DNA from 4 places in the Arthrobacter sp. SIMBA_036 genome. Region 4 is predicted to be linked to each of the others. Evidence: riboswitches for the same ligand, from Rfam matches in the RefSeq annotation. Region 4 holds a riboswitch; each other region holds the start of a gene.

Region 1 (5,949 bases), on a different contig from region 4:
GCTCCGCCCAGGTGTTCGCATCCTGGCCGAAAGTCGGTTCGTCGAGCACCAGGACCTTGGGGTGCGCGGCCAGCACCGTGGCCACGGACAGCCTGCGCTTCTCCCCGCCGGAGAGAGTGTACGGGTTGGCGTCAACGAGGTGGGTGAGCCTCAACCGCTCAAGCAATTCGTCCACGCGCTCCTGTCCGTGCCCCAAGTGTTTGGGTCCAAACATGAGCTCGTCCAAAACCTTCCCTGTGACGAACTGGTGTTCAGGTTCTTGGAACACCGTTCCGATGCGGGAGATCAGCTGTTCGGCCTTCCACCTGAACGGATCAATTCCCGCTCCCTGGGAAAGCTCGACGGCGGCACTCACCTGGCCGCGCACCGGCGCCAGAAGGCCGGCCAATGTGAGGGCGAACGTGGACTTCCCGGCCCCGTTCGGACCCATGATCGTCAGGGCTTGTCCGGACCTGACCTGCGCAGTGATTCCAGACTGCACAGGGACGGGCGGGATGCTCTTGAAGCCACGGCGGCGGGGCTTTTCGCGGGAAACCGCCAGGTCCTGTGCCGCGAGGAGAAGTTCTGCTGCTCCCGGCTCAGAGTTACCCCGCTCAGAGTGTCCCCGCTCAGAGTGTCCAGTGCGCCGCGCCCGGGTAGGGGGCACGTATCCCGGGACCCACACGCCGGCGGCCATAAGCATGGAGCGCTGTTCGGACAACACTTTGCCGGGGGAACCGTCCGCGAGGACTCCGGGAGCAGCTGACTTCCCAGGTGAGGCTGAAGTCCCGCCGGAGCCCGGTTGCAGCACCACCACTCGGTCCACGAGGTCTTTCCACACGGACACCCGGTGCTCCACCACCACCAAGGTTGCGCCGGTCCTATCAAGGCAGCGGCGGACGGCGTCGCGCACTTCCAAGACCCCTTCGGGATCGAGGTTGGCGGTCGGTTCGTCCAAGAGAATCAGGCCGGGCCGCATGGCCAGGATGCCTGCGAGGGCGAGGCGTTGCTTCTGTCCGCCGGACAGTGCCGCCGTCGGGTGGTCAAGGGCCAAACCCGCACCAGCCGCGGTGCGCAAGCCGACGTCGTCGAGTGCTTCATGAACGCGGGCCCATATCTCCTCCCGCGGCACGCAGAGGTTCTCCGCGCCAAAGGCGACATCGTCCCCCACCCGGGAGAGGACAACCTGCGTTTCGGGGTCCTGCTGCATCAAGCCTGCCCGGCCCCGCTGTGCGCGTGGCGCAACGCCGTCGATCAGCAGCGAACCCGTCTCATCCGAGTCGTCTTCCTCATCACCCAAGACCCCGGCGAGGGCATGCAAAAGGGTGGACTTGCCCGCGCCCGAGGGACCCAGCAACAGCACGCGCTCCCCCGGTTCGATCCGGAGGTCAAGGCCTTGAATGGCCGGCTGGGGCCGCCCGGCATGCCGCCAACCCCAGCCCTCGGCCAGGATGGCGGCAGGCCGCGCGTCGTAGGTGGAACCCATCAGTTGAAGACGGGCTCCGAAGCCGCTTTGCGCGACGCGAACGAGCTCAGCACGCCCGTCGTCGCAAGGCCACGGGTGGCGAGCCACGACAGTGCGCCGGCAATGATCGCCCCGGAAACGGTGGTGAAGATGATGTAGGTCAGCTTGTCGAATGCTTCGTAGGCGATGTTCCAACCCCACGGCAGGAAGCAGTCGTTGAGGCCGCAGAACAAGCCCGCGCCCGCTCCGGCGAGGAGCGCCGTCGGCAGGTTGAACTTCTTGTAGCGGAAGGCGGCGAAGATGAGTTCGGCGCCGAGGCCTTGGAGTACGCCGGAGATCAGCACCGTGGTGCCGTACTGGGAGCCCATGATGAGCTCGCTGGCTGCTGCCACGGTTTCGCAGAACAGCGCCGCGCCCGGTTTACGGATGATGAGTGCTCCCAAGACCGCCGGGATCATCCAACCGCCGGCGATGATGCCGGTCAGTGGAGGATACGTTGCGTCCAGCGGGATGGAGATGATTGCGGCGCCCTGGTCCCAAGCCCAGAAGATCACGCCGCCGGCGATGGCGATAAGGGCCGCCACCACAATGTCTACTACGCGCCAGTTGTAACTGGTCTTCTTCACGTTTACCGTGGTCATTTTTTCTGCCTCCTGAGGTTTACAGGAGGGGAAAGCGCCTGGGTCCCAGCGGCCTGCGCCGCCCTGATCCGGACACTTTGAGAAGCTCGACTCCCTTGCGCCGGTACTAACCGGATCAGGTTCGAGGGTCTGCGGCTGTCCGCACTCTCAGCGCCCTCGCGTCACCTGCATCGCTGCAGGTTACGACGGCGGCGCTCCCCTGTCGTTATGAATCTGCCCTTGTGGGCTGGTTCAGTTTACACCTGCGTTGCGGGGCCCGCTCTCCATGATTACGACGACGTTTTCCCTGCGCAGCGGGCCCCGCAACGAGACCTGAGAGAATGACTCAATGACCAACGTTTCGCGGCACACGACTCCCACCGAAGATGGTGCCCCGCCAAAACCGCGCCTCGCCGCGAGCGTCATCTTGCTCCGCGACGCACCAGGTGGCTTGGAAGTCTTTGTCCAGCACCGTGTCAGCACCATGGATTTCGCCGCCGGCATGGTGGTCTTCCCTGGTGGGCGGGTTGACGCAGCGGATCATGACGGGTGGAACTACCCAGCGGACTTGTTGGCGAGCCATGCCGCGGACTGGCACTTGAGCTCCATCAGCGAAGACCCCGCACAGGCACACAAGATGGCCGGCACCATCCTGGCAGCAGCCATCCGTGAGGTCCAGGAGGAATCCGGGCTAACCCTGGAAGCCGCGAATCTCCGGCCATGGGCCAATTGGATCACCCCTACAGACATGCCCAAGCGATTCGACACTTTCTTCTACGTCGCAAAGCCGGACGCGGGAGCTGACCCGCGGCACCAGACAACGGAGGCGTGGCAGTCCTTGTGGATGCCGGTACAACAGATCCTGGAGGCTGAGGCTGCACACAGCCTCAAGCTCATGCCGCCCACGTACTTCCTGCTCAAGGAAATCGCCGGTTTCGGCTCGGTGGACGCTGTGTGGTCAGCAGAGCACGACGTCGTTCCAGTCCTCGCCGGGCCCGGTTCCCTTGCCGCGTTCCTCAAGGCCCACGCCGGGCCCTAATGGACACGACGGGAAGCCGCAACGAACGGTGGCGCTCCTGCCATTGCCATTAGGCTGGGGGCATGAACTTCCTATTCAAGCTAGTGGGTGCCGGAGTCAGCCTCGGAGCCGGCTTCGTCGGAACCAAACTCGTCAACAAAGGATGGGAAAAGGCCACGGGAAACAAGCCGCCCACAGGCAATGACGACATGGAGACCAGCCTTCGTTCAGCCCTGACGTTCGCGCTGATTTCAGCGTTCGTGAGCACGCTCATCCAGGTTCTCGCAAGCCGGGGCACCCAGCACGCTATCGCCCGCTTCGCCAAGACCCAGGACATCGTCTAGGCATCGGGAGCGGCGCGCTGGATTTCCGCGGCCCGCTGGACCACCGACTCAAGCTCGTCCTTGGTCAGCAGCTCCCGGTGCCCGTGCTTTGTCCGGTACGCCGAGCGGCCCACCATATGGGCTGAGACCGGCACCGTCAGCAGCTGGAAGATCCATGCAACCAACAGCACAGGCCACACCCACCACGTCCTCATCTGCAGCCCGATCGCGGCCAGCATCAGGAACAGGCCCAAAACCTGGGGCTTGGTGGCGGCATGCATGCGGCTCATGAGGTCAGGGAATCGCAGCAGCCCGATGGCGGCGCCCAAGGACATGAGGGCGCCGACCACCAGCAATACAGCGGTCACGCCGTCGATCACTGCGTCCACACCGGTGGCGTCAGGAGTCATTGCTGCGGTCCCTTCGTTCGGCCACGAAACGGGCAACCGTTACTGAGCCGACGAAACCGATGATGGCCAAAGCCACCAGGAGCATCAGGTTGTTCAGGTGTCGGTTAACGGCCATGTCCACCGCCAGCGCGGCACCAAGGATGGCCAGCAACACGTCAGAGGCCAGGACCCTGTCCAGCAAGGACGGGCCGATGGCGATCCGGATGATGGCCCCGGCAGCAGCCAGTCCCAAAATCACCGCTGTGGCAATGAGCACGATGTCCTTCATGCCTTCATCCCTCCCGTTCCTGCAGCCCGTTCCACGTCCAGCGCATCCACTTCCTCCCGGGTGCCCATGATCCGGATCAAACTCGCCTCGATGTTTTGCACATCACGACGGATCTTCGCGATGTCGTCTTCGTTGTAGATGCTCAGGGCGTGCAAGTACAGCGTGGACGTCGACCGGTCCACGTCCACCACCAGCGAGCCGGGGATCAGCGAGATGACATGGCCGGTGGCCGTCACCATGAGGTCCGAATGACTCCGCAACGGAACAGCGACGACGGCGCTGCGCACCTTGGGCCCTTTGGCGATGGCCTGGTACAGCACCAAGAAGCTCGCTGCCGCCACTTTGGCCAGGAAAACGACGGCGAAGGCCCCGGCCCTCACCACGTTGAACCTCCCGCTCAGCTCCACTTGCGGTAGGTAGAAGAGCTTGGCGACCACAATGGCGATGACGGCGCCGAACAACAAATTGCCGGGGCTGAAGTCCCGCCACAGTGCCCCCCAAACGATCACCAACCAGATGAGCAGGGGCAGTTCCTTGCGGAACGCGATGGGATTCCGACTCATTTGGCACCTGCCGTCCGGGGCAGAGGGACCCGCAGCGGCGGAACCTGGACTGAATCGCCCAGGACGGAGTGGATGTAGGCCGTACGGTCCAGCATGATCCGGGCGGATCCGTCCGCAACCTTGAAGAGTGGTCCGGCGAACAGGGTCAATGCCACTCCAACAACTACCAGGGCCACCGTGGATCCGACCATGGTTCGTGGAAGGACTCCGATGTTACCTGGCGTTTTGAGGACCTCGGCCGGGTATTCGGCGTCCTCCGGCCTACGCCAGAAAGCCCTGTTCCACACTCGGGCTATGGCAAGCAAGGTCAACAGGCTGGTGACCACCCCGCCCACCACCAGGGCGATCGCCAACGGGGTTCCAAGTTCGATGCCGGCCTGCATCAGGCCGAGTTTGCCGAGGAAGCCCGAGAACGGCGGAATGCCGGCCAAGTTCATTGCAGGAACGAAGAAGAGCAACGCGAGCAGTGGTGAAAGTTTGGCCAGGCCACCCAAACGGTCGATGGATGAGCTGCCCCCGCGACGCTCTATCAGCCCCGTCACCAGGAAGAGGCTGGTCTGCACCGTGATGTGGTGGGCCACATAAAAGACAGCGGCACCCAGCCCAGCCACCGAACTCATCGCCAAGCCAAACACCATGTAACCGATGTGGCTGACCAGCGTGAAGGAGAGGAGTCGTTTGATGTCGCTCTGCGCTAAGGCGCCAAGGATTCCCACCAGCATGGTCAGCAGCGCCACCACCATCAACGGAACATTGAGGGTGTCGCCGGGAAAAAGCAATGTCTCAGTGCGGACCATGGCGTAAACGCCCACTTTGGTCAGCAAGCCGGCAAAGACTGCCGTCACGGGGGCAGGCGCTGTGGGATACGAGTCCGGAAGCCAGAAGGACAACGGGAAGACGGCTGCTTTGATGCCGAACGCCACCAGCAGCATCACGTGCAACAGGTTCTGCGTTCCTTGGTCCAACGCCGCCAACTTGATGGCCAGGTCCGCGAGCGTCACGGTTCCCGTGGCCCCATAGATCATGGCAATGGCAATAAGGAACAGCACCGATGACACCACGGAAACCACCACATACGTGACACCCGCACGGATGCGTGGGCCGGTACCGCCCAGCGTCATCAGGACATAACTGGCCGTCAGTAGGATTTCGAAGCCGACGTAGAGGTTGAAGAGGTCGCCGGTGAGGAACGCGTTGGACACTCCAGCTACGAGGATCAGGTAGGTGGGGTGGAAGATCGAGACAGGCGCCTCTTCGTCGCCGTCGGCCATGCCTTGTCCCGTGGCGTAAACCAGGACGGCCA
Region 2 (5,949 bases), on a different contig from region 4:
AGTGGTCATAACTGCAAGGGAAAGGCGGCTGACTGTGGCTGACGGCACACGGGCAAACGATGGGGCAGCAGCGAAGCCGGACCGGGCAGGATCGCCCCGGTCACCCAGGTTGCCAAGGGACGAACGTCGGGCACAGTTGCTCAACGCCGCCCTGGAGGTTTTTGTGTCCAACGGTTTCCACGGGGCCGCCATGGATGAGATCGCAGAGACAGCTCGCGTCAGCAAGCCCGTTCTGTACCAGCACTTCCCGTCCAAGCGCGAACTGTATATGGCTCTCCTGGACAGCCATCTGGCCACCCTGACCGAGCTCATGCTCAGCGCCCTGAACTCCACTACGGATAACAAAGAGCGCGTCAAGGCCGTCATGCGTGCGTACTACAGGTTCATTGCCGACGACGACCAAGCCCACCGTTTGGTGTTCGAATCGGACCTCATCAACGATCCCGATGTCAGTTCGCGCTTGGAGACGTTCAACAAGACCTTCGCCGACGCCGTCGCACACGTGATCGCCGAAGACACCAAGCTGCCTCCGCTGGAGGCCCAGCTCCTGGGGCGTGGGCTCGCCGGCATGGCGCAGGTCAGCGCCCGGTACTGGCTGGAAACCGACGGTAACCTGGACCTCGATGTGGCCAGCGACCTGATCTATCGTTTAGCTTGGCGCGGAATCAGTCGTTTCCCTAAAGAGTCCTAGGCTACAAATAGAGGACAGACCTAACACTTGATTGGCTTGGAGGCCTTGCTGTGGAAGTAAAGATCGGCATTCAGAACGTCGGCCGCGAAATCGTGCTCGAATCGGCCCTCGATGCTGACGCTGTGGCCAAGATTGTGGCCGAGGCAGTGTCCAAGGGCTCAGAGCTCCGTCTCACGGATGAGAAGGGCCGCCAGATCATCGTCCCCGGCAACGTCTTGGGGTACGTCGAAATTGGGGCTGAAGAGGTCCGCCGCGTCGGCTTCGGCGCACTCTAGAAGCTCAGCAGTCCTACCCAGCAGCAGTCCCACAAGGAGCGCCCATGCTTTCCCTCGTCATCGTGGTCTTGGCTACCATTGCCGCTGGTTTCATCGTGTGGGGAGCTGACAAGCGTCACAGTAGATACGGGACTGTGCTGCCGGCCGGCGTCGCGACCACCGTCGGTGCCCTGGCCTGGATCATCTTCATCAGCGTCGGCTGGGGATACCAGCCGGGCCTGACGTGGATTCCTTGGGTCGCGCCTATCGTGTTGGGAACCATCGCCGCGGTGGCCGTGGCGCTTTTCCTGGGACGTACGCGGACCAAGATCGACACTGCTGCGCTCACCCGGGCATTGCGGCTCTAGCCGCGGTTCACTTAATAGCGGAGGGCCATCACCTTATGGGTGATGGCCCTCCGCTATTAAGCACCTTCAACAACACCTTCGGGCACATCTAACAGGTCCGCTGAACGCGCCTCTACAGGAACTCGGCCCGGCCTTCCATGGCCGATGACGCGAGGGCATGTTCACGTTTGGGGATGCGGCCGGCGCGTTGCGCCAACCTTCCCGCCATGACTGCGTGTTTGAACGCCGCGCCCATCTGCACCGGGTTCTGGGCCCGGGTGACGGCTGTGGCCAGGAGGACAGCATCGCAGCCTAGTTCCATGGCAAGTGCAGCATCCGAGGCTGTCCCGATGCCGGCGTCGAGGACGACGGGAACGGACGCGCGGGAAACAATGAGTTCAATATTGTGCGGGTTCAGGATGCCCAGGCCCGTCCCGATGGGTGCACCCAGTGGCATAACTGCTGTGGCTCCCAACGTCTCCAACCGCAGGGCCAGGACGGGATCGTCATTGGTGTAGGCAAAGACTTTGAAGCCGCGGTTCACCAGCTGTTCGGTGGCGTCCACGAGCTCCACGCCGTCCGGAAGCAGCGTGTGCTCGTCGGCAATGACCTCCAGTTTCACCCAGTCGGTCTCCAATGCCTCACGGGCCAGCTCCGCCGTCATGATGGCATCTTTTGCCGTGAAGCACCCTGCGGTGTTGGGCAGTACCTTGATGTTGTTGTCCACCAGGAGTTGGAACAGCGAGCCGGTTTCCGCTGGGGAATACCGCCGCATGGCGACAGTGGTCAGTTCCGTGCCGGAGGCCAAAAGGGCGGCGCCCAGCCCGTCCAGGCTCGGCGCACCCCCTGTGCCCATGATCAGTCGAGAGCCGAACGTGACGCCGTCGATTACCAAGGGATCGTGATCGCCGGAAGACGGCGTTGTTGTTGTTTCCTGCGCTGCGGTTGATGCCGTTGTCATGCTTTAGCCTCCTTGGACTGCGGTAACAAGTTCTACGTCGTCCCCATCGGCGAGCGCCGTTGCAGCCCATTGGCTGCGGGGCACAACCTCGGAGTTACGGGCGACGGCGACACCGAGCTTGCCGCCGTCGGCAGCCTGTCCGCGGTGGTCCAAGACCCGCCCTGTGATGGCGGTGACGAGCGTGCTAACGGAGACGTCCTCCGCGACCGCGTGGTCTGCACCGTTGAGTTTGATGTTCATGCTGATCCTAGGTTGAGCGTTTGAGGGTTTTCAGAATGCGTGAGGCCAGATCGCCGCGGATCGAACCGGTCGGGCCGGAAGATTGACCAGCGCGGGTCCGAGAAGCCATCAAGCAATCCGCCCACTATCTTGGCGGCGACTGGTGTCAGGAGGACACCATGGCGGAAGAATCCGGTGGCGATGACCAGCCCTTCAGTGTGACCCGTGGAAGCGGCGACGCGCCCAAGGAGCGGTGCGTTATCCGGGGTGCCCGGCCTGGCGCGGGCTGTGACTTCCAGGAGTTCGAGTTCGGCCACCGCCGGAACCAGTGCTTGGGCGTCCCGCAGGAGTTGGTACACACCGCCGGCAGAGACGGCATCGGTGCCCGACGATAATCCGTCTTCTCTTTGTGTTGCCCCAATGACCACCGTTCCGTCATCCCGGGGAACGATGTAAATGGGCACGCCACGGACCACTCCCCGGACGGTTGAGGTGACCAAAGGCCGGAGGTGCTCCGGCACCCGAAGCCTGAGGATATCGCCATACACAGGACGCAGCGGCAGTGTCAGCCCGTCCGGGAGTCCGGGGAACTGCCGGGCGCCCAGCCCGTTGGCCAGCACCGTCTCTTCCGCCACAACAACCGAGCCGGAGTCGAGTTCGACGCCGGTGACGCGTTCGCCGTCCCGCATCAGGCCGGTTGCTGCGGACGCCACCCCAAATCCGTCCCTTGCCCCGGCCACCCAGGTGGTGTCTGCTGGTGAATGCATGGCCAGTCGGGCCAACAGGCAGGCTGCCAGCTTCCGTGGATCCACCTGATGGTCGGATGGGATATCAAAGACGCAGGAAATATGTGGACTCAGCAGCGGCTCACGCTCCCTCGCCTGCCGCAAGGCCATGGGTTCCACCGCCAGCCCGGCGGCGAGCTGCGCGGAACGGAGGTCCATCAGTGCACGACGATCCGCCGCGTCCGCGCCCACTGCAAGGGTCGACGTCGTGCGGTAACCGGTGCTCCCGCCAGCTGTAGGGAGGCCGGCGGCGAACGACGGCCACAAGCGGGACGATTCGAGCATGAGTTCCAGGAGGGCTTCCTCCTGGTAGTGCAATTCGCTGACCGGCGCCAGCATGCCGGCGGCAGCAAAGGTCGCTCCGGTAGCGGGGCGGGGGTCGATGAGTGCCACCGAGCGGCCGAGTCGACGGGCTTCGTGGGCGATGCCCAGGCCGATGACTCCCCCACCGATCACGGCGACGTCGGCATGCAGGGGCCCTTCGCCGCCCTGGATGTGGCTGGATTCTGCCATCTGTTTCCTTCCCTACGCCGGTACTAGCCGGATCAGGTCAAGCGGTCGGCGCTGAAGCCCTCTCAGCCGGACGGTCATATGACGTTTTCCGGCTCCCGCAGTACGTGCCCAGTTTAGAGGAACTACTGTGGTTCCATGACCCAGCACCAAGCCATTGCCTCTGCCCGCCTCTACTTGTGCACTGATGCGCGGGCGAGGCAGGGCGACTTTGAAGACTTCGTGGACGCGGCCTTCCAGGGCGGCGTGGACATCATCCAATTGCGGGATAAGACCTTGGAAGCGGCGGAGGAGCTGGAAAAACTTGCCATCCTCCGTTCGGTTGCCGAGCGTCACGGCCGGTTATGGGCCGTGAACGACCGGGCGGACGTCGCCAGTGTTTCCGGGGCTCCCGTGTTCCATATCGGGCAAAAAGACCTCCCCTTGGGTGCTGCCCGCGGGCTTCTCGGCGGCAACACGGCAATCGGCCTTTCCAGCCACGATCCCCGGCAGATCGATGCGGCCATCAACGCTTCTGCGGGCACGGCAGCCTTGGACTATTTCTGTGTTGGCCCGGTCTGGGCAACGCCGACCAAACCTGGCCGTGCCGCCGTCGGACTGGAGCTGGTCACATATGCCGCAGAAGCCGTGAAGCGTGTGGAGGAGAAGGCTGGGAGGAACGAACCGCTGCCCTGGTTCGCGATCGGCGGCATCGATCTTGACAACGTGGAACAGGTGGTGGCCGCGGGGGCCAGCCGCGTCGTCGTCGTCCGCGCCATCACCGAAGCCACTGATCCGACGACGGCGGCCAAGTCACTGATCGAAGCGCTGGACGCCGCTTAGCCGCACAGCAAATTGATGCTGCCCGGGTTTCGAGACTCCGGGCCCGTTTCGGGCTAACCTGACTTTCGTGTCACATCATCGGATAGCACCCAACGTCATCGACCCGACAGACCAGCTCGCTGCGGCGCTGGCCGCGCTGAGGACCGAATTGGAACTGCCGGGCCCCTATCCGGATGCGGCTGTGGCCGAGGCCCGGAAAGCGGTGGAAAACCACCAGTTGCCTGCAGCGGACATGCGGGATGTTCCGTTCGTCACCATCGATCCTGCGACCTCCACCGACCTCGATCAAGCGCTGTTCATCGACCGTGCCGGAGACGGCTACAAGGTCCTGTACGCCATCTCCGATGTGCCCTCTTTCGTCGTGCCAGGTGGTGCCCTTGACGCGGAGACCCGCCACCGGGGCCAGACCTTCTATGCGCCGGACGGACGTATTCCGCTGCACCCGGAAATCATCAGCGAACAGGCCGGGAGCCTGCTGGAGGGACAGGACTGCGGAGCCTTCGTGTGGAACTTCGCGCTGGACCAGGCGGCCGACGTCGTCAGTGTCACCGTGGTTCGCGCCACGGTCCGGAGCCGGGCCAAACTCAACTATCACGGCGTCCAGCAACAGATCGACGCCGGGACCGCACCGGCTACGCTGCAACTGCTCAAGGAGGTCGGCCTCAAGCGGGTGGAACTGGAACGGTTGCGTGGCGGGGCCAGCCTGAACATGCCCGAACAGGAAATCGTCCAAGCGAACGACGGCGGCGGGTACAAGATCGTAGCCGCCCCCTCTTTGCCCGTGGAAGACTGGAACGCGCAGATTTCCCTCATGACAGGGATGGCTGCTGCGCAACTGATGCTGGCGGGCAAGGTGGGGATCCTCCGGACCATGCCGGCCCCTGACGAACGCTCGCTGCTGCATTTCAAGAGGCAAACACAGGCCCTCGGCAAGCCTTGGGACGGCCAGGTGAGCTATGGCGAGTATCTGCGGACCCTTGATGCAACCGACCCCAAGCAGTTGGCCATCCTCCATTCGGCAGGCTCCCTGTTCCGTGGGGCCGCTTACACTCCCTTCGACGGCGATGTTCCCGCAGAGGTCCTCCAGGCGGCCATCGGCGCACCGTATGCCCACGCCACGGCGCCCCTCCGAAGGCTCGTGGACAGATTCGTCCTGGTCATCTGCGAGGCCCTCAGCAACAAGCGGGAAATCCCGGCCTGGGCCCGTGAAGCCCTCCCCTCACTGCCTGAGATCATGGCGACCTCGGACCAGCTCGCAGGCCGGCTCGAACGGTTGGCTGTTGACACGGTAGAGGCGGCGCTCGTGGCCAACCTCATCGGCCAGGAATTCGATGCTGTGGTCATCTCCGGGTCCAAAGCA
Region 3 (5,949 bases), on a different contig from region 4:
CCGCGCCCTGTTGGACGCGGACGTTGCCGTATCTGTGGTCCGCGAGTTCACATCGCGCGTCCGCGAACGTGCACTCGGTGCCGAGGTCTCTGGTGCCCTGAATCCCAGCCAGCAGATCGTCAAGATCGTCAACGAGGAACTCGTGGAGATCCTTGGCGGCGAAACCCGGCGTATCCGCTTGGCCAAGACAGGCCCCACGGTCATCATGCTCGCGGGCCTCCAAGGTGCGGGTAAGACCACCCTTGCCGGCAAGCTGTCCAAGTGGCTCAAGGCCCAGGGCCACAGCCCCATGCTGGTCGCTTGCGACCTCCAGCGTCCCAACGCCGTGACCCAACTGCAGGTAGTTGGCCAACGCGCCGGTGTCCCGGTGTTTGCACCGCACCCGGGCGCCACGTCCGAGCTTGAGCACCCGGCCGGGGACCCTGTTGCTGTCGCCAAGGCCGGCGTCGAAGAAGCGCGCCAGAAGCTGCACGACGTCGTCATTGTTGACACCGCCGGGCGCCTCGGCGTCGACGCGGAGATGATGGACCAGGCCCGCCGGATCCGCCAAGCGATCATCCCCAACGAAGTCCTGTTCGTGATCGATTCCATGATCGGCCAGGACGCCGTCAACACGGCCCTGGCGTTTGACGAAGGCGTTAACTTCACGGGCATCGTCTTGTCCAAGCTCGACGGCGATGCGCGCGGCGGCGCGGCGCTGTCCGTGGCATCCGTTACCGGCAAGCCGGTGATGTTCGCGTCCACTGGCGAAGGCCTGGATGACTTCGAACTCTTCCACCCGGACCGCATGGCTTCGCGGATTCTTGACATGGGCGATGTCCTCACCCTGATCGAGCAGGCTGAGAAGGCCTGGGACAAAGATGAAGCCGCGAGGATGGCGAAGAAGTTCGCCGACCAGGAAGACTTCACCCTGGACGACTTCCTGGCCCAGATGCAGCAGATCCGCAACATGGGCTCCATGAAGAAAATGCTCATGATGATGCCGGGCGCCCAGAACATCCGTCAGCAGTTGGAGAACTTCGACGAACGGGAAATCGACCGGGTCGAAGCCATCGTCCGCTCCATGACTCCGCACGAGCGGGTAGCCCCCAAGATCATCAACGGCTCGCGTCGTGCCAGGATTGCCAAGGGCTCGGGCGTGCACGTTTCCGAGGTCAATGGTCTCTTGGAACGTTTTGGCCAAGCCCAGAAGATGATGAAGAAGCTTGCCCAGGGCGGCGGGATGCCAGGGATGCCCGGCATCCCCGGTCTTGGTGGCCCAGGCGGCGGCCGTAAGGGCGGCAAGAACGCGCCGAAGAAAAAGCCGCGTTCAGGCAACCCGGCCAAGGCGGCCCAGGAACTGCGCGAGGCCGAGGCCAAGCGGGCCAACGCATCCGCAGCAGCACCTACCGGCGCCGCTTTCGGTCAGAACATGGCAGACTTCGATCCGTCTTCGCTCAATCTTCCCAAGGGTTTCGACAAGTTCCTGGGTAAGTAACCCGGTACATCACTGGATGTCCCGGCCGTGGAATAGGCTGATCGAATGCATAAGCAGCGCGTAGTCTTCGTTCACGGCTTGGGCAGCTTTGGCGCTGCGGCGTGGCCGAAGCAGCACGGCATGGCTTTGGCTTATGACGCACTTTTCCTGCGTCGGCACGGTTTTGACGCCCGTGCCGAACCGCTCGCCTCTGACGTCGCGGCAGATGTTGCCATCCTCGTCAACGCGCTGAAGGATGCCGGTGGGGGCCACGTCGTTGCACATGAGCAAGGCGCCATTTCTGCCATGGTGGCGGCAGTTGAACGGCCTGACCTGGTCTACTCGCTTTCGCTGGTTGAGCCGGCTTGCTTGTCGCTGACGGCGGAACTCCCGGCCACGGCCTCCCACAGGGCGCTCATGGAGCCCCTGTTCGAGGTGCGGACGCAACTGAACGACGTCGATTATCCACGCGAGTATTTTCGGCGGGCATTCTCTGCCGAAACCGGTGAGGTGGACACCCCGGAGGCCTTGCGCGCTGCCCGAAGGCTCAGGTTGCAAGCACCGCCCTGGGAAGCGCCCCTGCACATCGTTCCCGGGGTTCCTACCTTGGTCCTTACCGGTGGCTGGGAGCCGTTGTATGAAGAGATTGCCGGCTACCTGCGGGAGACCGGTGCCCTCCACCGCGTAGCAGCAGGCGGGCACCGGCCCCAGGATTCCATCGACGGCGACCGGGTTATCCGGTCCTTCGTCGCGGACGTCGCGCGGGCAATGTCAGTTCAGGCGTCCTGAGTCGTCGCCTGCCGCGGAAGGCACTTCAAGTTCGGGCAGATAAACCTTCCCACCCGCAGCAAGGAATTCCTGGCTCTTTTCGCGCATCCCGGCATAAATTCCCGCGATGGCTTCCTGTGACTGGGCTGAGCCGAATTCATCGCGGATGTCCTGGCTGATTCGCATGGAACAGAACTTGGGGCCGCACATCGAGCAAAAGTGGGCGGTCTTTGCGGGCTCCGCAGGGAGGGTTTCGTCGTGGAAGGACTCTGCAGTGACAGGGTCCAGGGACAGTGCGAACTGGTCCCGCCAGCGGAACTCGAAGCGTGCCTTGGAGAGCGCGTCATCCCGCTCGCTGGCCCCTGGGTGCCCCTTGGCAAGGTCAGCGGCGTGGGCCGCGATCTTGTAGGTGATCACCCCGGTCTTCACGTCGTCCCTGTTGGGTAGCCCAAGGTGTTCCTTCGGGGTCACGTAGCAGAGCATGGCGGTGCCGTAGCGGGCGATTTCGGTGGCGCCGATGGCAGAGGTGATGTGGTCATACCCGGGCGCGATGTCCGTGACCAACGGGCCCAGAGTGTAGAACGGTGCCCCCTTGCAGAGTTCCTGTTGGCGCTCCACATTTTCGCGGACCAAGTGGAAGGGGATGTGGCCGGGGCCTTCCACCATGACCTGGACATCGAACTCCCACGCGCGGTGGGTCAGTTCTGCCAATGTGTCCAGTTCCGCGAACTGCGCGGCGTCGTTGGCATCGGCGATGGAGCCAGGCCGCAGGCCATCACCGAGGGAGAACGCGACGTCGTACTGGGCGAAAATCCGGCACAGCTCGTCGAAGTGGGTGTACAAGAAGTTCTCCTGGTGGTGCGCAAGGCACCAGCCCGCCATGATCGAGCCACCACGGGACACTATGCCCGTCACCCGGTTGGCGGTCAGCGGCACGTACCGCAACAGGACGCCGGCATGGATGGTCATGTAATCCACGCCTTGTTCGCACTGTTCAATCACGGTGTCGCGGAAGATCTCCCACGTCAGCTTGTTCGCTTCGCCGTTAACCTTCTCCAGCGCTTGGTAGATCGGCACCGTTCCGATCGGTACGGGGGAGTTGCGGACGATCCATTCGCGGGTGGTGTGGATGTCATCGCCCGTGGATAGGTCCATGACCGTGTCCGCACCCCACTGCGTGGCCCACTGCAATTTGTCGACTTCGTCCCTGATGGAACTTGTGACTGCGGAGTTTCCGATGTTGGCATTGATTTTCACCAGGAAAGCCTTGCCGATAATCATCGGCTCGGACTCGGGGTGGTTGATGTTGCTGAGGATGATGGCACGCCCGGCTGCAACTTCACTCCTGACAAGTTCCACATCGCAGTTTTCCCGGAGCGCCACGAACCGCATTTCCGGGGTGACGATTCCTTGCCGCGCGTAGTGCATCTGCGTGACGGTCCTGCCCTCGACGGCGCGGCGGGGCACAGGTTGCGTGCCCTTCCACTCAGCCGAGGCAGCTCCGCGGCGAACGGCGGACTTCCCGTCGTCGAGCAGGTTCCGGCCACGCCCCGAATACACTTCCGTGTCGCCTCGGGACTGAATCCATGGGGCCCTGAAGGGTTCAAGACCCACCACTGGGTCACTGCCAGGACCCGCTGTGCGGTATACCTGCAAGGGAGGGTTGGGGTCGCCGTTGGGAGAGGACTCCAGTGCGATCTCGGTGACGGGGACCCGGATGTCGTGCCCGGGATCCTCAAGATAGGCCAGCGAGTGTGACTGGGATTGGGCAGGGTTGTGCTGTGTTTCGGTGTTACTCAAGGGACTGCTCACTTCCTTCGCCGGCATTACCCGGACAGGTTCAACGGTCGCAGACTGCATCAGTCCGATCTCAGCCCCTGCAGGGGCACCCGTGTGGTCGTAGATGAAGCTATCACAGCCTTGAGGGACGTCCCAGCCCTGGGGGTCCGGACTAGGCTTTTGCCATGGCCAACATCATCGAATTCTCCGGACCCGTGCTCGTCTCGGCCGACCAGGAACGGCGAGGGCTGTGGTCAGTGGATGGCCAGCTGACTTTTGACCGGCCTTCGGCTCCTCCGGACGCGGTGTTGGACGGTTGGGTCCTGCCGGGATTCGTTGACGCCCATTGCCACATCGGGCTCGGAGTGGGCGGGGCGGTTGATGAGCAAACCACACTCGCCCAGGCCCAAGCGGACCTCGACGCCGGGACGCTGCTGATCCGTGACGCCGGATCGCCAACCGATACCCGCTGGGTCCAGCAACGGGAGGACTTGCCTCGCTTGCTGAGGGCTGGCCGGCACATCGCCCGGAGCCGGCGCTACCTGCGGGGCTTGGGCCGTGAGATTGAACCGTCCGAACTTGTCGAAACAGTCCGCAAGGAGGCACGCGACGGCGATGGCTGGGTCAAGCTCGTTGGTGACTGGATCGACCGGGACATGGGGGATCTAGCGTCCTCTTTTCCTGCAAAAACCGTCAAGGACGCCATCGCTGCAGCCCATGACGAAGGAGCCCGGGTCACGGCCCATTGCTTCGCCGAGGGCACCATCGATGAGATGCTCGACGCCGATATCGACTGCATCGAGCACGCTACGGGGCTACTGCCGCGGCACATTCCCCGCTTGGTGGAGCAATCCGTTCCGATCGTCCCCACGTTGGTTAATATCGCCACCTTTCCCGATATCGCAGACCAGGCAGCAGGTAAATTTCCTGCGTACGCCCAGCGCATGGTCCGGCTGTGGAAGCGGAGGCGGGAACGTGTGGCAGAAGCCTTCGAAGCGGGGGTGGCGATCTATACCGGCACGGATGCCGGCAGCGTTATCAAGCACGGCAGGATCGCGGATGAGATGGCGGAACTGCACGACGCCGGCCTTCCGCCACTGGCCGTCTTGGAGGCTGCAACGTGGGGCGCGCGGAGATGGCTCGGGGCCCAAGGCATTGCGGAAGGTGCCAGTGCCGACGTCGTCGTGTGCGATGCCGATCCCAGGCGCCAACTGGACACTGTTTCATCGCTCCGGCACGTAGTGCTCAGGGGAAAAATCGTGTTGAGGCGAAACGCCGTTCTTTAGGAATAAATTGAAGCTTCAAGTAATTTAGAAGGATAGAAGGTGCCGAAAGGGCGGCAACCTCGGAACCAGGAGCTTCACATGAGCACATCATCAACCACAGGACTATCCAACCAGGATCTCCTTCCAGCGGAACTCACCATGGGCACCGTCATGCTCAAGGTGGGCGACATGACGCTCATGAGTGACTATTACCAGCGCGCGCTCGGTTTGGACGTTGTGGCTGAGCAGGACGGCGGCCTGTACCTGGGCCGCGTGGGCAAGCCCGTGGTGCACCTGGCGCCCGCGTCGGGGCTGCTCCTTCCCGGCCGTGGCGAGGCCGGGCTCTTCCATACTGCGATTCTCTTCGAAGACCAGCCTTCGCTGGCTGCCACCATTGCAACCGCAGCCGAGTATGAGCCGCGGGCGTTCGTGGGCAGTGCCGACCATCTAGTGAGCGAAGCTTTCTATTTCACCGATCCCGAGGGCAATGGCATCGAGCTCTATTACGACAAGCCGCGCGAAGTGTGGCAGTGGGACGGCAAGAACGTGGTGATGGACAATGTCACCTTGCCGCCACAACGATTCCTTCAGCAGCACCTGAGCGAGGCGGCGGTGACGGGGCAGCGACAGGCTGCCGCCGGCGTCGGGCATGTCCACCTGCAAGTAGGCGACGTCCAGACC
Region 4 (5,949 bases):
TTTGCGTGCGGAACCTTTAACTGGAATCAGGCTTGGTTCGCGCTGTGCCTCAACGCCGTGGACTTCTGATCGAAGCCCGCGAGTCATCCCATGAACAATTCCAAGGGGCATAACCCAAGTGTTGGCGTAAGCACCGAAGATCAAGATTACGCTAGTTTGACCTTCAGCTGCAAATGAGGCCGGGTCCGGAGGCTACCCCGTGACCCGCATCACCAGTGGTATCGGACTCTCCCGGCACCGTGCCCGTCTAGCCTACAGGGTGATTGACCATTCGGACGATTCAACGCCCCGGCGCGCCGTCGGAAAGCCCGCGCGCCGTCGGAAAGCCCGCGCGCCGTCGGAAAGCCCGCGCGCCGTCGGAAAGCCCGCGCGCCGTGGGAAAGCCCGCGCGCCGTGGGAAAGCCCGCGCGCCGTGGGAAAGCCCGCGCGCCGTGGGAAAGCCTTCCCGCCGTTTCCTCAGGAGTAGAGCCTCGGCGCGTCGAAGAAGGCTGTCTCGTATCGGCAGGACTGCCTAAACGCCTCCACCATGGCCTCGCGTTCGCGGGGGGAAGCTGCCGACGCCGCTGCGTCGGTGAAGTCGATGGCCTTCCGGGTGGCCGCGGCAAAACCTTCATCTGCGTAGGTAGCCAGCCACGCTGCGTAAGGATGGGCGGGGTTCGCGCCGTCATCGATGTAAGCCGAGTGCAGCTGCTGTCCCACCTCGGCATAGAGCCAGTAGCAGGGCAGCACTGCGGCCAGCACCACTGCGTAGCTGCCAGATGATGTGGCGGCCAGCAGGTGGTCCACGTAGGACTTGGTGACAGGCCCGGTTATGGTTGTCGCCGTCCTGGTGCTCAACCAGTTCCTGTGCAGCTCTGACTCGACCTCCAAGCACATCTGCGATCCCCGGGCCCAGAACAATTGCTCCTCCTCGGTGGGGGCAAGTGCGCCGGCCCGGGCCAGCACCCTTGAGTAGCCGTTGAGGTAGAGGGCGTCCTGGGCGAGGTAGTACGTGAATTCCGTTTCGTCGAGCGCTCCGGACTGGATGCCCTGGATGAAGCTGAGTCCGTAAATCGCCTCCAATTCAGGTAGCGCTTCCTGCCACAGAACATTGGCAAACTCCCCCCGCTGGAGCCCTGTGTGGAGATGGTGGAAGTGGTGCACAGGGCCTTTCCCGTGGCCTACTCCGAGCACGTCGGACGTAGCCAACGCCTGAAGCAACCATGGTTTCACTTCGCGCAGGGAGGCCTCCCAGTTACCGGTGCGGACCTGGACTGTGGCTAATGCCGATGACAGCGAGCATCCGGTCCCGTGGCTGTTTTCTGTCTCCACCCTGGCGCCGGCTACTTCGATGACGTCTTGGCCGAGGAGACCTGTGGTGTTAACCAGGGCGTCGGGGCATTCACTACCGGCCAGGTGGCCTCCCTTGACCAACACCGTGTTTCCGTACTCGGCGGCCAGGCGCTTGCCTTGGTCCAGCGCCGCAGCCCAGTCCGTTGCCTCGGGCTCCCCCAACAGGACGGCGAGCTCAGGGAGGTTTGGGGTAATGAGGTCCGCCAGGGGCAGGAGTTCCCGCAATGCTGACTCTGAGGATTCGCGCAGGAGCCTGTCACCGCTGGAAGCAACCATCACCGGATCTATCACCACGACGGCGGGACGCGCCTTTTCGATCCAAGCCCGAACCTCATTGATCACGGCGACGTCGCCGAGCATGCCAACCTTGACGGCGTCGACGGCGATATCGTCTCCGATGGCATCCAACTGTTGACGCAAGAACTCAACAGGGGGGACATGCACGGCACGGACGCCCATGGTGTTCTGTGCTGTCAAAGCCGTGATGGCCGCCATCCCATAGCCTCCCTGCGCAGCGATGCTCTTGAGGTCCGCCTGTATCCCGGCGCCACCGGACGGATCGGAACCCGCGATGCTCAGCACGCGCGGTATGGAGCGACGCGAAAGGTTCAAAGGGTAAATGGCAGGGTATGGCGACGTTGTCATGGGACATCCCTTCGCCGGTGCTAACCGGACAGGTTCAACGGGTCTGGATCTCAGCCTGGCCTAATGCCGGCACCCCGTGTCAGTTCCCCAGCTTAACGGCCAATTCTGCCGCTGGGTAATTCGGAACCGCGACCGGAACTGCAAAGGACCCGGCAACTCCGCGTAGGCGGAGTTGCCGGGTCCTTCAGGTGTTTGCGCTACAGTTCCGACGCCGGTACGCCGACTCCGAGGATGATGGGCTCATCCGACGAAGCTTTCTTGGCGGGCTCGGCCGGAGCCTTTGCCTCGTGGGCCGATCCGCCGGAAGCGGCGCCCACTGTGTGCTCCACGCTTGTCTCGTTGGCAGCACCTTGGGCCCTGCTGGCGCTGCGGTTACGGCGGCCACGGCGCGACCCGGAAGCAGGCGCACGGCCCAGATCCTGCTGCGGGGCGGGAGCCGACGTTTCGGGCTCCGCTGCGGCGGGGGCCTGTTCAGCCGGTTCCTGTCCTGCGGGTGCCTGTCCTGCGTGTGTTTGTTCTGCGGACGCCGGAGCGTCTCCCAGATGAGAGAAAGCCTCAGCCAAAAGGTCCAAGCTCATGGCTGGCTTTGCCACTGGCTCCTCGTGGTGTTCGACGAACGGAAGGGCGACTTCCTCGCCGCCAAATCGCAGAACCGGGGTTGAACGGGTCTCGGAGACGTCGCTCGCGGCAGGCTCTGCATCGGGCAGCCCGGCCTGGGTGGTTCCCGAAACGGGCTCGCCGGATTCGCCTTGGCGGTGCGCCAGCTCCTCGGTGCGGTGAACCTCGTCGTCGTGCAGGTGCGCGGCATGTGCCGCAGCTGCGATAGTTGCCAGCGCCGCCCTTGTGGCCTCCGCCTTGGCTTGGCGCACCGGGTCCTGGCTTTCCGTGGGTGCCGAAGGTGCCGGCGCAGGCATGTGGGCTGGAACAGCGGCTTCCGCTGGCCCTTGTCCCCCACCCTTGCCGCGGCGACGCTTGCGATCGGTCCGGGCAGCGGGAGGTTGGGCCTCGGCGCTCGGCCGGTGATGCTCGGCTGCCACCACGTTGGCGCGGCGGTGTTCCACAGGTTCGTCATGGGTCACGATGCCACGGCCGGCGCAGTGTTCACACTGCTCGCCAAAGACCTCAAGGAGGCCGGTTCCCATGCGTTTGCGGGTCATCTGGACCAGCCCGAGGGAAGTCACCTCTGCCACTTGGTGCTTGGTACGGTCCCGCCCGAGGCACTCCACCATGCGCCGGAGAACCAAGTCACGGTTGGACTCCAGCACCATGTCGATGAAGTCGATCACGATAATGCCGCCGATGTCCCGCAGGCGTAGCTGGCGCACTACTTCTTCAGCAGCTTCGAGGTTGTTCTTGGTGACCGTTTCCTCAAGGTTTCCGCCGCTGCCGGTGAACTTGCCGGTGTTGACGTCCACCACGGTCATCGCCTCGGTGCGGTCGATGACCAAAGAGCCACCGGAGGGGAGGAAGACCTTACGCTCGAGTGCCTTGTGGATCTGCTCGTCGATGCGCCAGGCAGCAAAAATATCCTGGTCCTTGGTCCACTTTTCCAACCGTCCCACCAAGTCCGGTGCAACGTAGGTCACGTAGGCCTCGATGGTGTCCCATGCGTCGTCGCCCGAGACAATCAGCTTGGAGAAGTCCTCGTTGAAGACGTCGCGGACAACCTTAATAGTGAGGTCCGGTTCGCCGTAGAGCAGTTCCGGCGCCAAAACTTTGGTTGAGGACGCTTGGCCCTCGATGCCATCCCACTGTGCGCGCAGGCGGTTGATGTCATGGGTCAACTCTTCTTCCGAGGCTCCCTCGGCAGCTGTCCGGACGATGACGCCGGCGTGTTCCGGCAAGCGGTCCTTCAGGATGCGCTTGAGGCGGTTGCGTTCGACGTCGGGAAGCTTGCGTGAAATACCGGTCATCGAACCGCCCGGCACGTACACCAGGTAGCGCCCGGGCAGGGAGATCTGGCTTGTCAGCCTGGCGCCCTTGTGTCCCACCGGGTCCTTGGTCACCTGGACCAGCACGGAGTCACCGGACTTCAGCGCGTTTTCGATCCGGCGGGGTTGGCCTTCGAGGTTGACGGCGTCCCAGTTGACCTCGCCTGCGTACAGCACGGCATTCCGGCCGCGTCCGATGTCAACAAAGGCAGCTTCCATGGAGGGCAGCACGTTCTGGACCTTGCCCAAATAGACGTTCCCGATCAGGGAGTCCTGCTGGGTTTTGGACACGAAGTGCTCAGCCAGCACGCCATCCTCGAGGACGGCAATCTGAATCCTGTCGTCGCGCTGACGGACGATCATTTGCCGGTCCACAGACTCACGGCGGGCAAGGAACTCCGCCTCCGTGATGACCTGGCGGCGGCGTCCGGTCTCGCGGGACTCACGGCGCCTTTGTTTCTTGGCCTCAAGCCGCGTGGATCCCTTGACGCTGGTGACGCGGTTGGACGGAGCAGTCTCCGTGACCGGGCGCGGCGCGCGGACCCGTGTCACCGTGTTGGGCGGGTCGTCATCGGTCCCACCGGTCAGTTCGAGGTCTTGGTCTCCACGGCGACGACGGCGACGACGACGCGACGTCACGCCCTCCTCAAGTGCCTCCGCTTCCGGGGCGTCCTCATCATCGGACTCGGGCTCAGCGGAATCCTCGGGAGCGTCGTTCTCATCCCGTTCGGTCCCCCGACGGCCCCTGCGGCCACGGCTGCGGCGACGACGGCGGCTGCCCGCATCTTCAAGCTCGTCGTCCGCCACGACCTCAGCCGCTTCTTCCGGCTCGCTCGGCTTATCCTCCGGCGTCGCAACTCGCGGCACGGTCGTCAGGTCGGGGGCCTGGAAAATCATGGACGTGATGGAGACCGGCTCAAGGAAGAGGGACGTCGAGGCGGACGCAGTTGCTTCCTGCTCCTGTGTTGGTTCCTGTTCCGGTGCTGCTTCCTGTTCCGGGGCGGGGGTCTGCTCTGGTGCCGGTGCCTGCGTGTCTGCTGCAGTCGGCGTCGTTATTTCCGCCGCCTCTTCAGGGGCAGGTTCTTCCGCTACAGGCGCCTCTGCGGCCTCGACCTTGGGCTTTGCGGTCCGACGACGGCGTACTGGCTTTTCGGGGGCAGCGTCAGCAGGCGCTTCCGGCTGGGATTCGGCAGCAGCTTCGGGCACGGCGGCGGCTTCCTCGCCCAAACCAGGCAACGGCTCTGTGGGCTCGGCCTTCTTGCGGGGCCTGGTCCTGCGAACGGGCGCGGGGGCCCCGGCAATGGGCTCCTCGGCCCCAGCCTCGACGACTGGTGTTTCCGTCGTCGAGTCCGCGGCGGACTCTACTGTCGCCCTTGGCGCAGCCTTGCGGCGGGACCGGGTGACCTTCTTCGGCACGTCCGCGGTTTCCGCGGGGGCTGCTTCGTCGTTAACAGCTACAACTTGGTCATTATCCATATGTGGCAACGCTCCTGCCCCAGCGACGCCGCCACATCCGGCGCCCGGTGGGGCATTTATTGTCAAAACCCGCAGGCGTTGACAGAAGTCAGTAGTATGCCTTCCGGTTCGCACCATCATTGGGGTGCGGCAGCCCTCGAAGGCCGGTAGTTTTGCTCCGAAACCCGTTGTTTTGCTTTAACAACCAGGTGCCGTCCAGCGTTCTGGCGGGCCTACCTAGGATCACCAGATCCGGGCATGCCCTGCTCATGCTGGCGGTCTTGGGAACAAGCCACCGGACCGGAACCCGCATGTGGATCGGCTTCCAGCCATGTTCATTCTCTCACATCACCACGTAGTTCAACGGAAGCCCGCTGTGTCGCCTCGCTGTGAATGGCCCGGGGTTGCCCCCAGCCTCTACCGTTAGAATCCTCCCAAGAGCCGTTCCGGGGCAGGCCGGGCCACTTTTTGAAAAGGACTACATCCGCGATGCCAAGCACCGCCAGGGAAAACCTAGGCAATCAAGCTTCCACCAGGGCAGAAAACACGTCCAGCCAAGCTGAGGCGGCACCGAAGTCACTGCCCC

Evidence for each region. Region 4 has a riboswitch for thiamine pyrophosphate ahead of thiD (bifunctional hydroxymethylpyrimidine kinase/phosphomethylpyrimidine kinase). Riboswitches for the same ligand answer to the same signal wherever they lie in the genome.
Region 1: linked by a shared signal. The riboswitch ahead of SB659_RS13765 (ECF transporter S component) and the one ahead of thiD (bifunctional hydroxymethylpyrimidine kinase/phosphomethylpyrimidine kinase) in region 4 are both predicted to bind thiamine pyrophosphate.
Region 2: linked by a shared signal. The riboswitch ahead of thiO (glycine oxidase ThiO) and the one ahead of thiD (bifunctional hydroxymethylpyrimidine kinase/phosphomethylpyrimidine kinase) in region 4 are both predicted to bind thiamine pyrophosphate.
Region 3: linked by a shared signal. The riboswitch ahead of thiC (phosphomethylpyrimidine synthase ThiC) and the one ahead of thiD (bifunctional hydroxymethylpyrimidine kinase/phosphomethylpyrimidine kinase) in region 4 are both predicted to bind thiamine pyrophosphate.

The regions. Positions count from the first base shown of each region.
Region 1 is NZ_JAWRXG010000009.1:160,304-166,252, forward strand. Features, by position in the region: gene SB659_RS13760 (ABC transporter ATP-binding protein) at 1-1,465, opposite strand, end outside; gene SB659_RS13765 (ECF transporter S component) at 1,465-2,085, opposite strand; TPP riboswitch at 2,160-2,296, opposite strand; gene SB659_RS13770 (NUDIX hydrolase) at 2,414-3,103, shown strand; gene SB659_RS13775 (DUF4235 domain-containing protein) at 3,166-3,426, shown strand; gene mnhG (monovalent cation/H(+) antiporter subunit G) at 3,423-3,815, opposite strand; gene SB659_RS13785 (monovalent cation/H+ antiporter complex subunit F) at 3,805-4,083, opposite strand; gene SB659_RS13790 (Na+/H+ antiporter subunit E) at 4,080-4,646, opposite strand; gene SB659_RS13795 (Na+/H+ antiporter subunit D) at 4,643-5,949, opposite strand, start outside.
Region 2 is NZ_JAWRXG010000001.1:265,248-271,196, reverse strand. Features, by position in the region: gene SB659_RS01325 (TetR/AcrR family transcriptional regulator) at 1-691, shown strand, start outside; gene SB659_RS01320 (DUF3107 domain-containing protein) at 742-966, shown strand; gene SB659_RS01315 (hypothetical protein) at 1,011-1,313, shown strand; gene SB659_RS01310 (thiazole synthase) at 1,426-2,253, opposite strand; gene thiS (sulfur carrier protein ThiS) at 2,257-2,493, opposite strand; gene thiO (glycine oxidase ThiO) at 2,490-3,770, opposite strand; TPP riboswitch at 3,763-3,879, opposite strand; gene thiE (thiamine phosphate synthase) at 3,906-4,589, shown strand; gene SB659_RS01290 (RNB domain-containing ribonuclease) at 4,657-5,949, shown strand, end outside.
Region 3 is NZ_JAWRXG010000001.1:573,578-579,526, forward strand. Features, by position in the region: gene ffh (signal recognition particle protein) at 1-1,477, shown strand, start outside; gene SB659_RS02645 (alpha/beta fold hydrolase) at 1,523-2,245, shown strand; gene thiC (phosphomethylpyrimidine synthase ThiC) at 2,228-4,051, opposite strand; TPP riboswitch at 4,020-4,127, opposite strand; gene SB659_RS02655 (amidohydrolase family protein) at 4,189-5,289, shown strand; gene SB659_RS02660 (VOC family protein) at 5,368-5,949, shown strand, end outside.
Region 4 is NZ_JAWRXG010000008.1:174,979-180,927, forward strand. Features, by position in the region: gene thiD (bifunctional hydroxymethylpyrimidine kinase/phosphomethylpyrimidine kinase) at 457-1,977, opposite strand; TPP riboswitch at 1,967-2,064, opposite strand; gene SB659_RS12700 (Rne/Rng family ribonuclease) at 2,175-5,384, opposite strand; gene SB659_RS12705 (vitamin K epoxide reductase family protein) at 5,853-5,949, shown strand, end outside.